Regions from separate parts of the Pseudoalteromonas sp. SR43-7 genome, predicted to be linked through region 2. Evidence: predicted binding sites of a transcription regulator. Region 2 holds the regulator's gene; each other region holds the start of a gene.
What was found. The regulator sigma-54, encoded in region 2, starts transcription at its own class of promoters, with help from an activator protein. The targets are predictions, from matches to a motif close to GTTGGCACGNNNNTNGNNT.

Region 1 (3,284 bases), on a different contig from region 2:
GAGCAATATTTACTTCGGCTTGTTTTTCATCGTCAGAAATTTGCTTTGACACAATTAGGGCTATAAATGCGCCTACAGCGAGTGTGATGATTATTGCTTTTTTCATTTTATCTATCCGTGAATTAAGTAATGTGGAGCTAGTATCTACCTCCACTTAAGAGTTAACTTGCTGCAATGATTGCCCAAATACCAAAAATAATAATTGAAGGAAGAGCAGAGAATAGGAGTGCTTTGTTAGTTGAAAAATTAGTCCAGCATTTTAAGCCGATCATTCCCAGCGCAATGCTCCAAAAGCTAAATAAGTTTATTGATTCTAATAAGCTATAAAAAGGATGGCCAACTTCAAGTCCTATTATTAATTGGTTAATAGATGCGTAGCTAAATACGGCTTGTTGAGATATTTGATCTGTACTTGCACTTAGTACAAGAGCAATTGTGCCTAGGCTTGAAATAACAACTGGCATTATTGTCCAGGTAGCGAATCCATACCAAGCTCCGTAGCTATGTTCTGATTCAGGATCTTGTTTTGCCACAAGCATATAATAAAGTGCCATTAATGCATTCATGATAGCCAGCGCAATTACGCCGCCAAACAAACCAAACCATATTTGGCCTTCTGCATTTTGCTCTATACTTTGGCGAATCATTTTTTGCTCGCCAATCGTCGCATCAATAGTTGATGCTGCTACTTGCTCATTAATCAAAAACTGCATATCAACAGTGGAATAAAAAATATAAATACTCGCCATTGAAACTAAAGACATGACTATAAAAGCAAGCCATGACCAACCTTTGGCGTGTTCAACACCATTGAAAGCTTTACTAGGACTTATATAAATATCGAGTAGGGCGCTAAACGCGTTAGGTGATTTCATTATTATTCCTTTATACCTATTTTATGGCTAGGCAGTTATAAATGCCCAGTGACTAGGTAATAGAATAAAGGAAAATGTATGTATTGTTTTCATTCAATTGTAACGGTTTGTTAACAGATGTGAGGGGTCTTGTTCAAAAACAAGAAAAGGGCCAAAAGGCCCTTCGTGTCGCAGCAAGTAACACATTCTTTCTTATAAATTAAAGTCTACAGAATAAGCAACGTAAGCTTTAATATCTGAGTCATCCATATCTGTATCAGATAAACCAAAAGTGAACCCATCTTTCGAAATTGATACACCATAATCTAAGATATTATCATCGCCAATAAAGTCACCAGAGTAGTGGCCTAAGTGAAATGCCATTTCAGTGCCGTTACTGCCAACAGCAAAACCGTAGTCAGCTGTCAGGTAAAGTGAATCACCAAAGTCTGTACCATCACCACTTGCAGCTGATGTTGCAAGTACTGAAGCACCAAATGTAAAGCCTTCAACACTGATGCTACCGTAAATTTCAGAGAAATCTGCGTCAGCTTCAGAAGCTGCATCTGGGTAAGCGTAATAAATATAGCCAACATCATAGCTAACGCTTTCGTTAATGTCGCCACCAAAGCCTGCATATAAATCAAGCTCATAGGTCATTTCATCTGCCCACGATGCATTTGAAGCCCAAGTACCTGCATAAAAGCCCGATTCATTGGCGTAATCAATACCGCCTGAAATAGCTGCATCGCCCCCAGTTTGCTCTTGACCACGCCATAAGTAGTTTGATGTTGCCGCTGCGTTTGCTGTTACTTCAGCATGTACGGCTGTTGACGTTAAAGATGTTGCGCCCATTAATGCTATAGCACTTATAGCGATGGTTTTTTTTAGTTTTAGCATGTCCATTTCCCGTTATATGATTTTTGCTCGCCAAGGTTTTTATTATGTATTCGGAACCTTTAGGCTGACGGCTTTTTATTGTTTAACTAACGGGATAATTGCACTGTGTGTGCCAGCTTCATTATTTTTTATTAAAAATTATTTTTATACATTAAAAACATGAGCTTGTATTTTATAGATTGAGAAGAGATATGGTATGTAGGAAGATGTTGCGCACACTGCTGGTGCATAAATTAACCTAGCCGCACCATAAAAGTACGGCTAAATTAGAAGTTTTTAGCCAAATATAGTGCGCATAAGGCTAATTGTTTCGTTTACACTACGACCTTTTTGAACTTCACTCACAATTGAATCGCGCTTACTGCGAATGTGCTCAGGAATATCGTCAGCAGCAAGTGCGCGGTCTACTAAAATTTCTGCAGACTCTTTACCTCTACGCTGAGTTTTACCTGTCGTAGTTGTAGTTCGTTTAGGCTTACTTAACAGTTTGATGTAGTTAGAGTTATCTGGTGTTTTTGCATCAGCATAGTGAAAGAAACATGGGATTAGTGCTTTAATAGCAACTAATTGTTCTTCTAACTCATTACTAGGTTTAGCCATTTTGTACCATGACATAGCTTGAATACCTTTTATAATATCTTGCCAGTAACGCTCAAAATCACTATTTTTTAGTTTAGAAACACCAAGGGCACCGCATAATGCATCTAATCGATTGTTTGTGATCGGAGTAAATATATCAGGGCGACGCATTGCAAGCAGTCGTGTTGCAGGCGCAAGTGTTGGTTTTTCATTATTGTCGGTGAATATTTTTGAATAAGCAGCAACAAATTGTTGATATTCGTATTGAGTAATGTCACCTTCAAGTGGAATGTTTACTAGTGCATCGTCAAAGGCACCTGGTAAATCGCCAAGCATTTGATGAAAGCTCTTCGCACTTTTTGTTGATGCAAACCATTCAACGTCAAAGTTATATGTGCTTGGATCAAGTGATGCCATGTGCTTACCGCTAAACGCAAGTAAATCTTCAGGAATCATATCTTTAAGAGATTGTTCACGAATGCTTTTAATGTAGTCTACTAAGCGAAGCTGTTCATCAAGAGCAATAACGTCTTTGTGTTGTTCTACAAATACACTTACTACAGGCCACGGAGCAATACGTAAAGTTTTAACCTGTAAAAAGCTGATAGCTGAAATAAGCTGATCGTGTAGCTTCTTAAGTACTGGTAATTGCTGCGGCTCTAGTAAATCGTAGTTCATACGATCTCTGCTTGCACTTAGCAATTCGTAACACCAAGGTAAAAAATCATCAGGGTGGTTTTCTACTTTCACGGCCATAAGGTTAAGGCTTAATTCTGAAGATTGCTTCAGAATGTTCTGATAGATTTGATTTTCTTGTTCGCCTAGCGTCATTTTTGACGGTGAAATTAGCAGTTTTTTCATGCCTTGTAGAATCTCCGGTTTAGATATATATTTTTTTGCTGGTCTATTTTAGCGCAATTACGCTAATAACAACAGCGCTGTCCTCCATAC
Region 2 (3,284 bases):
GCATAGTCGTGCTAGATTAGGCATAGGCTACTTACCGCAAGAGTCATCAATTTTTAGAAAGCTGACTGTTTATCAAAACTTAATGGCCATTTTAGAAACGCGCAAAGAACTAAATAAACAAGCCAGAGAAGACACGCTCAATAACTTATTAGATGAATTTAGCATACAACACATTCGTGATAGCCAAGGTATGGCATTATCGGGTGGAGAACGTCGTCGTGTAGAAATAGCACGAGCGCTGGCAGCAGATCCTAAATTTATACTACTGGATGAACCGTTTGCCGGTGTTGACCCTATTTCGGTATTAGATATAAAGAAAATAATAGAACATCTTAAAAATCGTGGGATTGGTGTATTAATTACCGACCATAACGTAAGAGAGACCCTTGATGTTTGTGAAAAAGCCTACATTGTTTCTCATGGGGAGCTGATTGCATCAGGTACTCCAGAACACGTATTAAATGATAAAACTGTACGCGATGTTTACTTAGGCGAGCAATTTAGGCTGTAACATTTACGCCATGTCTTTAAGCATCTGCTAGTATTAATTATAACAACATAAAAGGATTGTTAGAGATACATGAGGCAATCACTACAGCTGCGCATGGGCCAGCAACTTACAATGACTCCACAGTTGCAACAAGCTATTCGTTTGTTGCAACTCAGTACATTGGATCTCCAGCAAGAAATACAAGAAGCTCTCGACAGTAATCCACTTTTAGAGGTTGAAGAGGCAGACTATTCTGAAGACGCTGCTGGTAAAAACGAGCAAAAAGCTGATACCGATGACATAACTGTTAGCGCATCTGCTGATGATGCTCCGAGCGAATATGAACAAGATACTGGTGAAGCACTTGCAAAAGACACGCTAAGTGACGACATGGCTATGGATGTTAGTTGGGATGAGTACATGAGTGCCGCTCCTGCAGCATCATCAGGTCCAATGCCTGAAGACGAATCAATATACCAAGGCGCCTCTACTGAAACGCTCCATGAGTATTTAATGTGGCAATTACAACTAACGCCATTTAGCCCTACCGATGAAGCCATCGCTATTGCGATTGTAGAGGCCGTCGATGATTCAGGTATTTTAACTCTCAGTTGCGAAGAAATTTTAGAAAGCTTTAATCAAGAAAACGAAGATGATAACGAAGTTGAACTTGATGAAATTGAAGCGGTATTAAAACGCATCCAACTGTTTGATCCTGTTGGTATTGCTGCACGTAGTTTACAAGAGTGTTTGTGTATTCAGCTTAATCAATTTGATAAAGAAACACCTTACATTAATGAAACGAAAATGATTTTAACCGAGCATATTGATCTATTAGCAGCTCGCGACTATCGTACATTAATGAAAAAAACTAAGCTTAAAGAAGAAGAGCTTAAAGAAGTAATGACACTAATACATACTCTCAACCCAAAACCTGCTGATACTATTGTAAGGGAAGAATCTGAGTATGTTATTCCTGATGTGTCAGTTAAAAAAATTAAAGGCCGCTGGGTTGTCGAATTAAACCCAGATAGCATGCCTAAAATTCGTGTTAATAGCCAATACGCGGCAATGTCTCGCACTGTAAAATCAAGTGGCGACAGCCAGTTTATTCGCTCACATTTACAAGAAGCTAAGTGGTTTATTAAAAGCTTAGAAAGTAGAAACGACACGCTATTAAAAGTTACTAATTGTATTGTTAAGCAACAACAAGGCTTTTTTGAACATGGTCCTGAAGCCATGAAACCAATGGTTTTAAATGATGTCGCTGAAATGGTAGAAATGCACGAATCGACAATTTCGCGCGTGACTACTCAAAAGTACATGCATACACCCCGTGGTATATTTGAGCTTAAATACTTTTTCTCAAGCCATGTAAGTACTGAAAACGGTGGTGAATGTTCATCTACAGCAATACGTGCGCTTATCCGAAAATTAATCGCAGCAGAAAACTCAGCAAAACCATTGAGTGATAGCAAAATAGCGGATATATTGGCTGAGCAAGGAATTAAAGTAGCGAGACGTACAATCGCAAAATACCGCGAATCTCTTGCTATTCCACCGTCAAATCAGCGTAAAAGTCTGATTTAAGACGCTAAACTAAGAGGGTAATGCTTATGCAACTAAACTTAACTGGTCGTCACGTAGAATTAACCGATTCACTAAGAGACTATATTAATACTAAATTTGCGAAGCTTGAAAGACACTCTGATCATATTAATAATGTTCATGTCATTCTCGATGTAGAAAAATTAAATCAAAAAGCAGAAGCCACAATACACGTAAGCGGTGCTGAGCTATTTGCCTCTACAGAACATCAAGATATGTATGCCGCTATTGACTCGTTGATCGACAAGCTCGATCGCCAAGTAATCAAACACAAAGAGAAGCTTGCTCGCCACTAATATGATGAAATTAAGTTCACTTATATGCCAGGACTGCAGCAAAGCTGCGGTCCTTTTTAATAGCAAAAAAAGAATTTTAGAGTTCATTAGCGAACTTGCTCACGACAAACTTCCGTATTTACCGCAACAAGATATTCTTAATGCTTTAATGAGCAGAGAGAAATTAGGTAGTACAGGTATAGGGCGTGGCATTGCTATTCCTCATGGAAGAATGAGCGGTGCAGAAGAGCCTTTGGCTTTAGTGCTCGTTAGCGAAACTCCAATAAACTTTGATGCAATCGATAACCGCCCTGTTGATATTTTTGTCGCACTCATCGTACCAGATGGCGATAACCAGCAGCACTTAAAGACTCTAGCAACCATTGCTGATAAACTAAACAACAAAGATTTTTGTAAACAGTTACGCAGTGCAAAATCTGATACTGAGCTTTACCAAGTTATTGTCGAACAATCATAGTTTTATAAAGGGTGTTAAATGGAGTTAATTATCATAAGCGGCCGTTCTGGTTCTGGAAAGTCGGTTGCTTTGCGCGTTGTAGAAGATTTAGGTTATTATTGCGTTGATAATATTCCAGTAAACCTACTACCTTCATTAGTTCGCAGTGTGTCTGATAGCTACGATAAAATTGCTGTTAGCATAGATGTGCGCAACATCCCTAAAGAACAAGATGAATTTAACGATATTCTTGAATACTTACCAGGCTTTGCAAACCCTACGTTATTTTATTTAGATAGCGACGATCAGACATTGATCAAACGCTTTTCTGAAACACGCAGATTACACCCACTATCAATAGACTCATTGCCGCTTGATTTAGCCATCAAAAAAGAAAAAGAATTACTTGATGTATTAACCACTCGCGCCGACTTTATGATAGATACGACTGATT
Region 3 (3,284 bases), on a different contig from region 2:
TCTGATAAGTCGCGTATTGCTTTATCGCGTTCGTTATAGGTAGAGCTGGCATCTGCGGCGTTATTAGTGCCATTAACGGCTGCAATATTTTGATTTAGCGTGCTAATACTCTGAATGAGTGAGTTTGCTTCATCTGAAAATATTTCGAGCTGCTCATTGACTATACTTTTTTGATCAAGCACGATGCCCGAAAGCCTATCCATTTGATCAATTAAGCTTTGCGCATCTGTCATTACTAATGAGCGAGCAACAGTAGATGAGGGCTGATTTAGCGCTTCTTGCACGTTATTAAATAAAGAGTTAATACCAGTCGAAAGATTATTCGACTCTTCAGAAAAAATAGTATCAACTCGATTAGCCTCAGTAATAAACTGATCGAAAAACGATTTATTAGAGGTATCACGATTTAGCTGTGACTGAGCAAACTCGTTTAGTAATCGGTATGTTTCGCCTCGCCCTACTTGGTTGTCAACCATAGTAGTAAACTCTGTACGCTCACGCACATAGCCTTCGGTATTTACATTGGCGATATTCTTACTTGTCGTTTGCAGTAGCTCCGAGCTTGCTCTAACCCCAGAACTGGCAATATTTAATAAATTAAACGACATGTTACTCTACTCCTTGGCGGATCACGTTTGCCGCAATGTCTTTTAGCTGACTGCTATTGAGCACTTGTTTTATTTTGTTGGCATAATTTGGATCGGTTGCATAACCTGCTTTTTGTAATGAATCTAAAAAGTCGTTTGGTTTAGCTGTATTTTGTAATGCTTCTTTGTAGCGTGGGTTTTGCGTTAAAAAATCAACGAAGTCGTTCACGCTGTCTTTAATTGAATCGTAGGCTCTAAAGCTGGCTTGTTTTTTAACGGGTGTACCTTGCTCAAACTCAAGCGTTATTTTGCTTGCTTTATCGCCTTCCCAGCTTTTATCTGACTTAATATTAAATAAGTTATTTGAACTGCCACCGTCACTTTTATTAATAATGTGCTTACCCCAACCGGTTTCAAGTGCCGCTTGTGCAACCATTACCGCAGGATTTAAACCAATTTTTTGCGCTGCAGTTTTAGCGTGTTCCCACACTGAACTTACAAACTCTTCTGCATTTTTAAATGTTGGGCTATCAGCTTTAGACTCTGCAGTATCGACTTTAGGCTCAGCAATATCGGCTTTAGTACTCTTAACGATAAGATCGGGTTGCTTATTTTTTTGCTCATGAGGAAGAGCGGAACCGACTTGCGTATCGCTAAAAATATCGTTGGTTGTTCTAAGCACCGAGCCTGGCATAAAGTTTTTAGACTCAGGCGATAACTGCTGAACTATTAAATCGGCAAGGCCTAACGAGCCATTTGATGAAAGCTCTGTTGAAAGTTGCTGATCGTGCATTTCTTCAAAAAACTTTACGCCACTTGAATTAAATGGGCTGTCTTTGTCTTCAAATGCTTCGTTAGCTTTGCGCATTCCTTTGAGCAACATTTGCGTAAAAATAGCTTCAAATTGTGCGGCCGCTTTTTTGAGCGCAGCTTTAGAGGCATCAGTTGATGCATCGCCACTCGTTAAGGCTTCTTTACGAAGTGAATCTAAGTTGCCTAAATCAAAAAAGTTTTGTTTATCGAGGTGATTAGTTTCCATCGGCTTTTTGACACAAAATGAATAATGCAGTTAAAAATGCAAAAATTGAGCCACTACCGATAAAACGAGGAAGATAAAAATAATAAACTTAAGTTGCTGTAAATAAAAAGCCCTAATTTCAAAAATATAGGGCTTAAGTAATACGTTATTTATTGGCTTGGGTTATTTAAATAACAACTAACTGTCCGTTAATTGCGCCGGCTTCTTTTAGTGCTTCTAAAATAGCCATTAAGTCACCAGGCGCTGCGCCAACTTCGTTAATTGCGCGAACTAAATCGTCAAGGCTTACACCAGGGTTAAATACAAAGGCGCGCGAGTCATCTTGGTTTACATCAATAATACTTTGCTGCGTGACAACTGTATCACCGTTTGCTAGCGGATTTGGTTGTGACACGTTTTGTTGTTCTGCAATTGTTACTGTTAAGCCACCATGAGTTATAGCCGCAGGCTGAAGCTTAACGTTCTTGCCAATAACAATTGTACCAGTGCGCGAGTTAACTATAATTTTAGCGGCCATGTCAGCGGGTTTAAATTCTAAGTTTTCGAGTGTTGATAAGTACGATACACGCTGGGATGCATCGCGCGGTGCTATAACACGAATAGAAACAGAATCAATTGCTTGTGCGCTATTTGGGCCAACTAAGTCATTAATTGTTTTTTCTAGGCGTTTCGCCGTTGTAAAGTCTGGGCGGTTTAAATTAAAAGTAATGTAATCGCCTTGCATAAATGGGCTTTCTACTGTGCGTTCAACTGTAGCGCCATTTGGTATACGGCCAACTGTAGGGGTGTTAATTACAACTCTACTGCCATCAAGGCCTTGTGCGCCTAAGCCACCGACAATTAAACTACCTTGTGCAATTGCATACACGTTACCATCTACACCTTTTAAAAAAGTTTGTAGTAAAGTACCTCCACGTAAGCTGCCAGCACTACCAATAGAAGAAACCGTAATATCTATTGTTTGCCCGGGCTTTCTAAATGCAGGTAATTCTGCATGTACAGCAACAGCGGCAACATTTTTAATTTTAGGACTTTGAGTTGAAGGTAGCGTAATACCAAAGCTGTTCAACATGCCTCTAAAACTTTGTTGTGTGTATGAGTTTTGCTCGCCGGTGCCCGGTAAACCAACCACTAAGCCATAACCGACTAATTGGTTAGAGCGTACGCCTTCAACCATAGACACATCTTTTATGCGCTCAGCATTGGCAGTAAACTGCCAACCTAATAACACAACTAAACATAAAGCTTTAAGGCTATTCATGTTGTTACCCTCTAAAATGGAAACAGCGAACTGCTAAAGAAACGTGTAAGCCAACCAGGACTTTGCGCCTCTTGCGTTTGCCCTTTACCTGAGTATTGAATACGTGCATTAGCAATGCGGTTTGATTCAACCGTATTATCGGCGCTTACGTCTTGAGGGCGTACTAGCCCTTCTAAACGAATAAACTCTTCGCCGGTATTAAGCGTTAGCCACTTTTCGCCGCGTATAACTAAATTACCGTTAGGTAAAACACGCATAACATTTACCGAAATATCGCCTACTAAGCTGTTTGACTGGTTTGATTTTGAATCGCCCGTAAACGACGAATCACTACCAATACCAAACTGAATACTATCGCCACCTATATTTACAGGTAGACCACCTAATCCAATAACGG

Region 1: H5087_RS15150 (TorF family putative porin) is a predicted target of sigma-54. The motif match lies at 1,853-1,871, and genes of this name have one in related genera.
Region 3: flgJ (flagellar assembly peptidoglycan hydrolase FlgJ) is a predicted target of sigma-54. The motif match lies at 1,663-1,681, and genes of this name have one in related genera.

What each region holds. Positions count from the first base shown of each region.
Region 1 covers NZ_JACJDY010000020.1:82,917-86,200, forward strand. Annotated here, with positions in the region: gene H5087_RS15140 (efflux RND transporter periplasmic adaptor subunit) at 1-106, opposite strand, end outside; gene H5087_RS15145 (YIP1 family protein) at 162-875, opposite strand; gene H5087_RS15150 (TorF family putative porin) at 1,068-1,754, opposite strand; gene H5087_RS15155 (hypothetical protein) at 2,031-3,194, opposite strand.
Region 2 covers NZ_JACJDY010000002.1:88,164-91,447, forward strand. Annotated here, with positions in the region: gene lptB (LPS export ABC transporter ATP-binding protein) at 1-511, shown strand, start outside; gene H5087_RS01740 (RNA polymerase factor sigma-54) at 581-2,080, shown strand; gene hpf (ribosome hibernation promoting factor) at 2,107-2,394, shown strand; gene ptsN (PTS IIA-like nitrogen regulatory protein PtsN) at 2,399-2,851, shown strand; gene rapZ (RNase adapter RapZ) at 2,870-3,284, shown strand, end outside.
Region 3 covers NZ_JACJDY010000016.1:8,776-12,059, reverse strand. Annotated here, with positions in the region: gene flgK (flagellar hook-associated protein FlgK) at 1-608, opposite strand, end outside; gene flgJ (flagellar assembly peptidoglycan hydrolase FlgJ) at 610-1,626, opposite strand; gene H5087_RS12895 (flagellar basal body P-ring protein FlgI) at 1,793-2,887, opposite strand; gene flgH (flagellar basal body L-ring protein FlgH) at 2,899-3,284, opposite strand, start outside.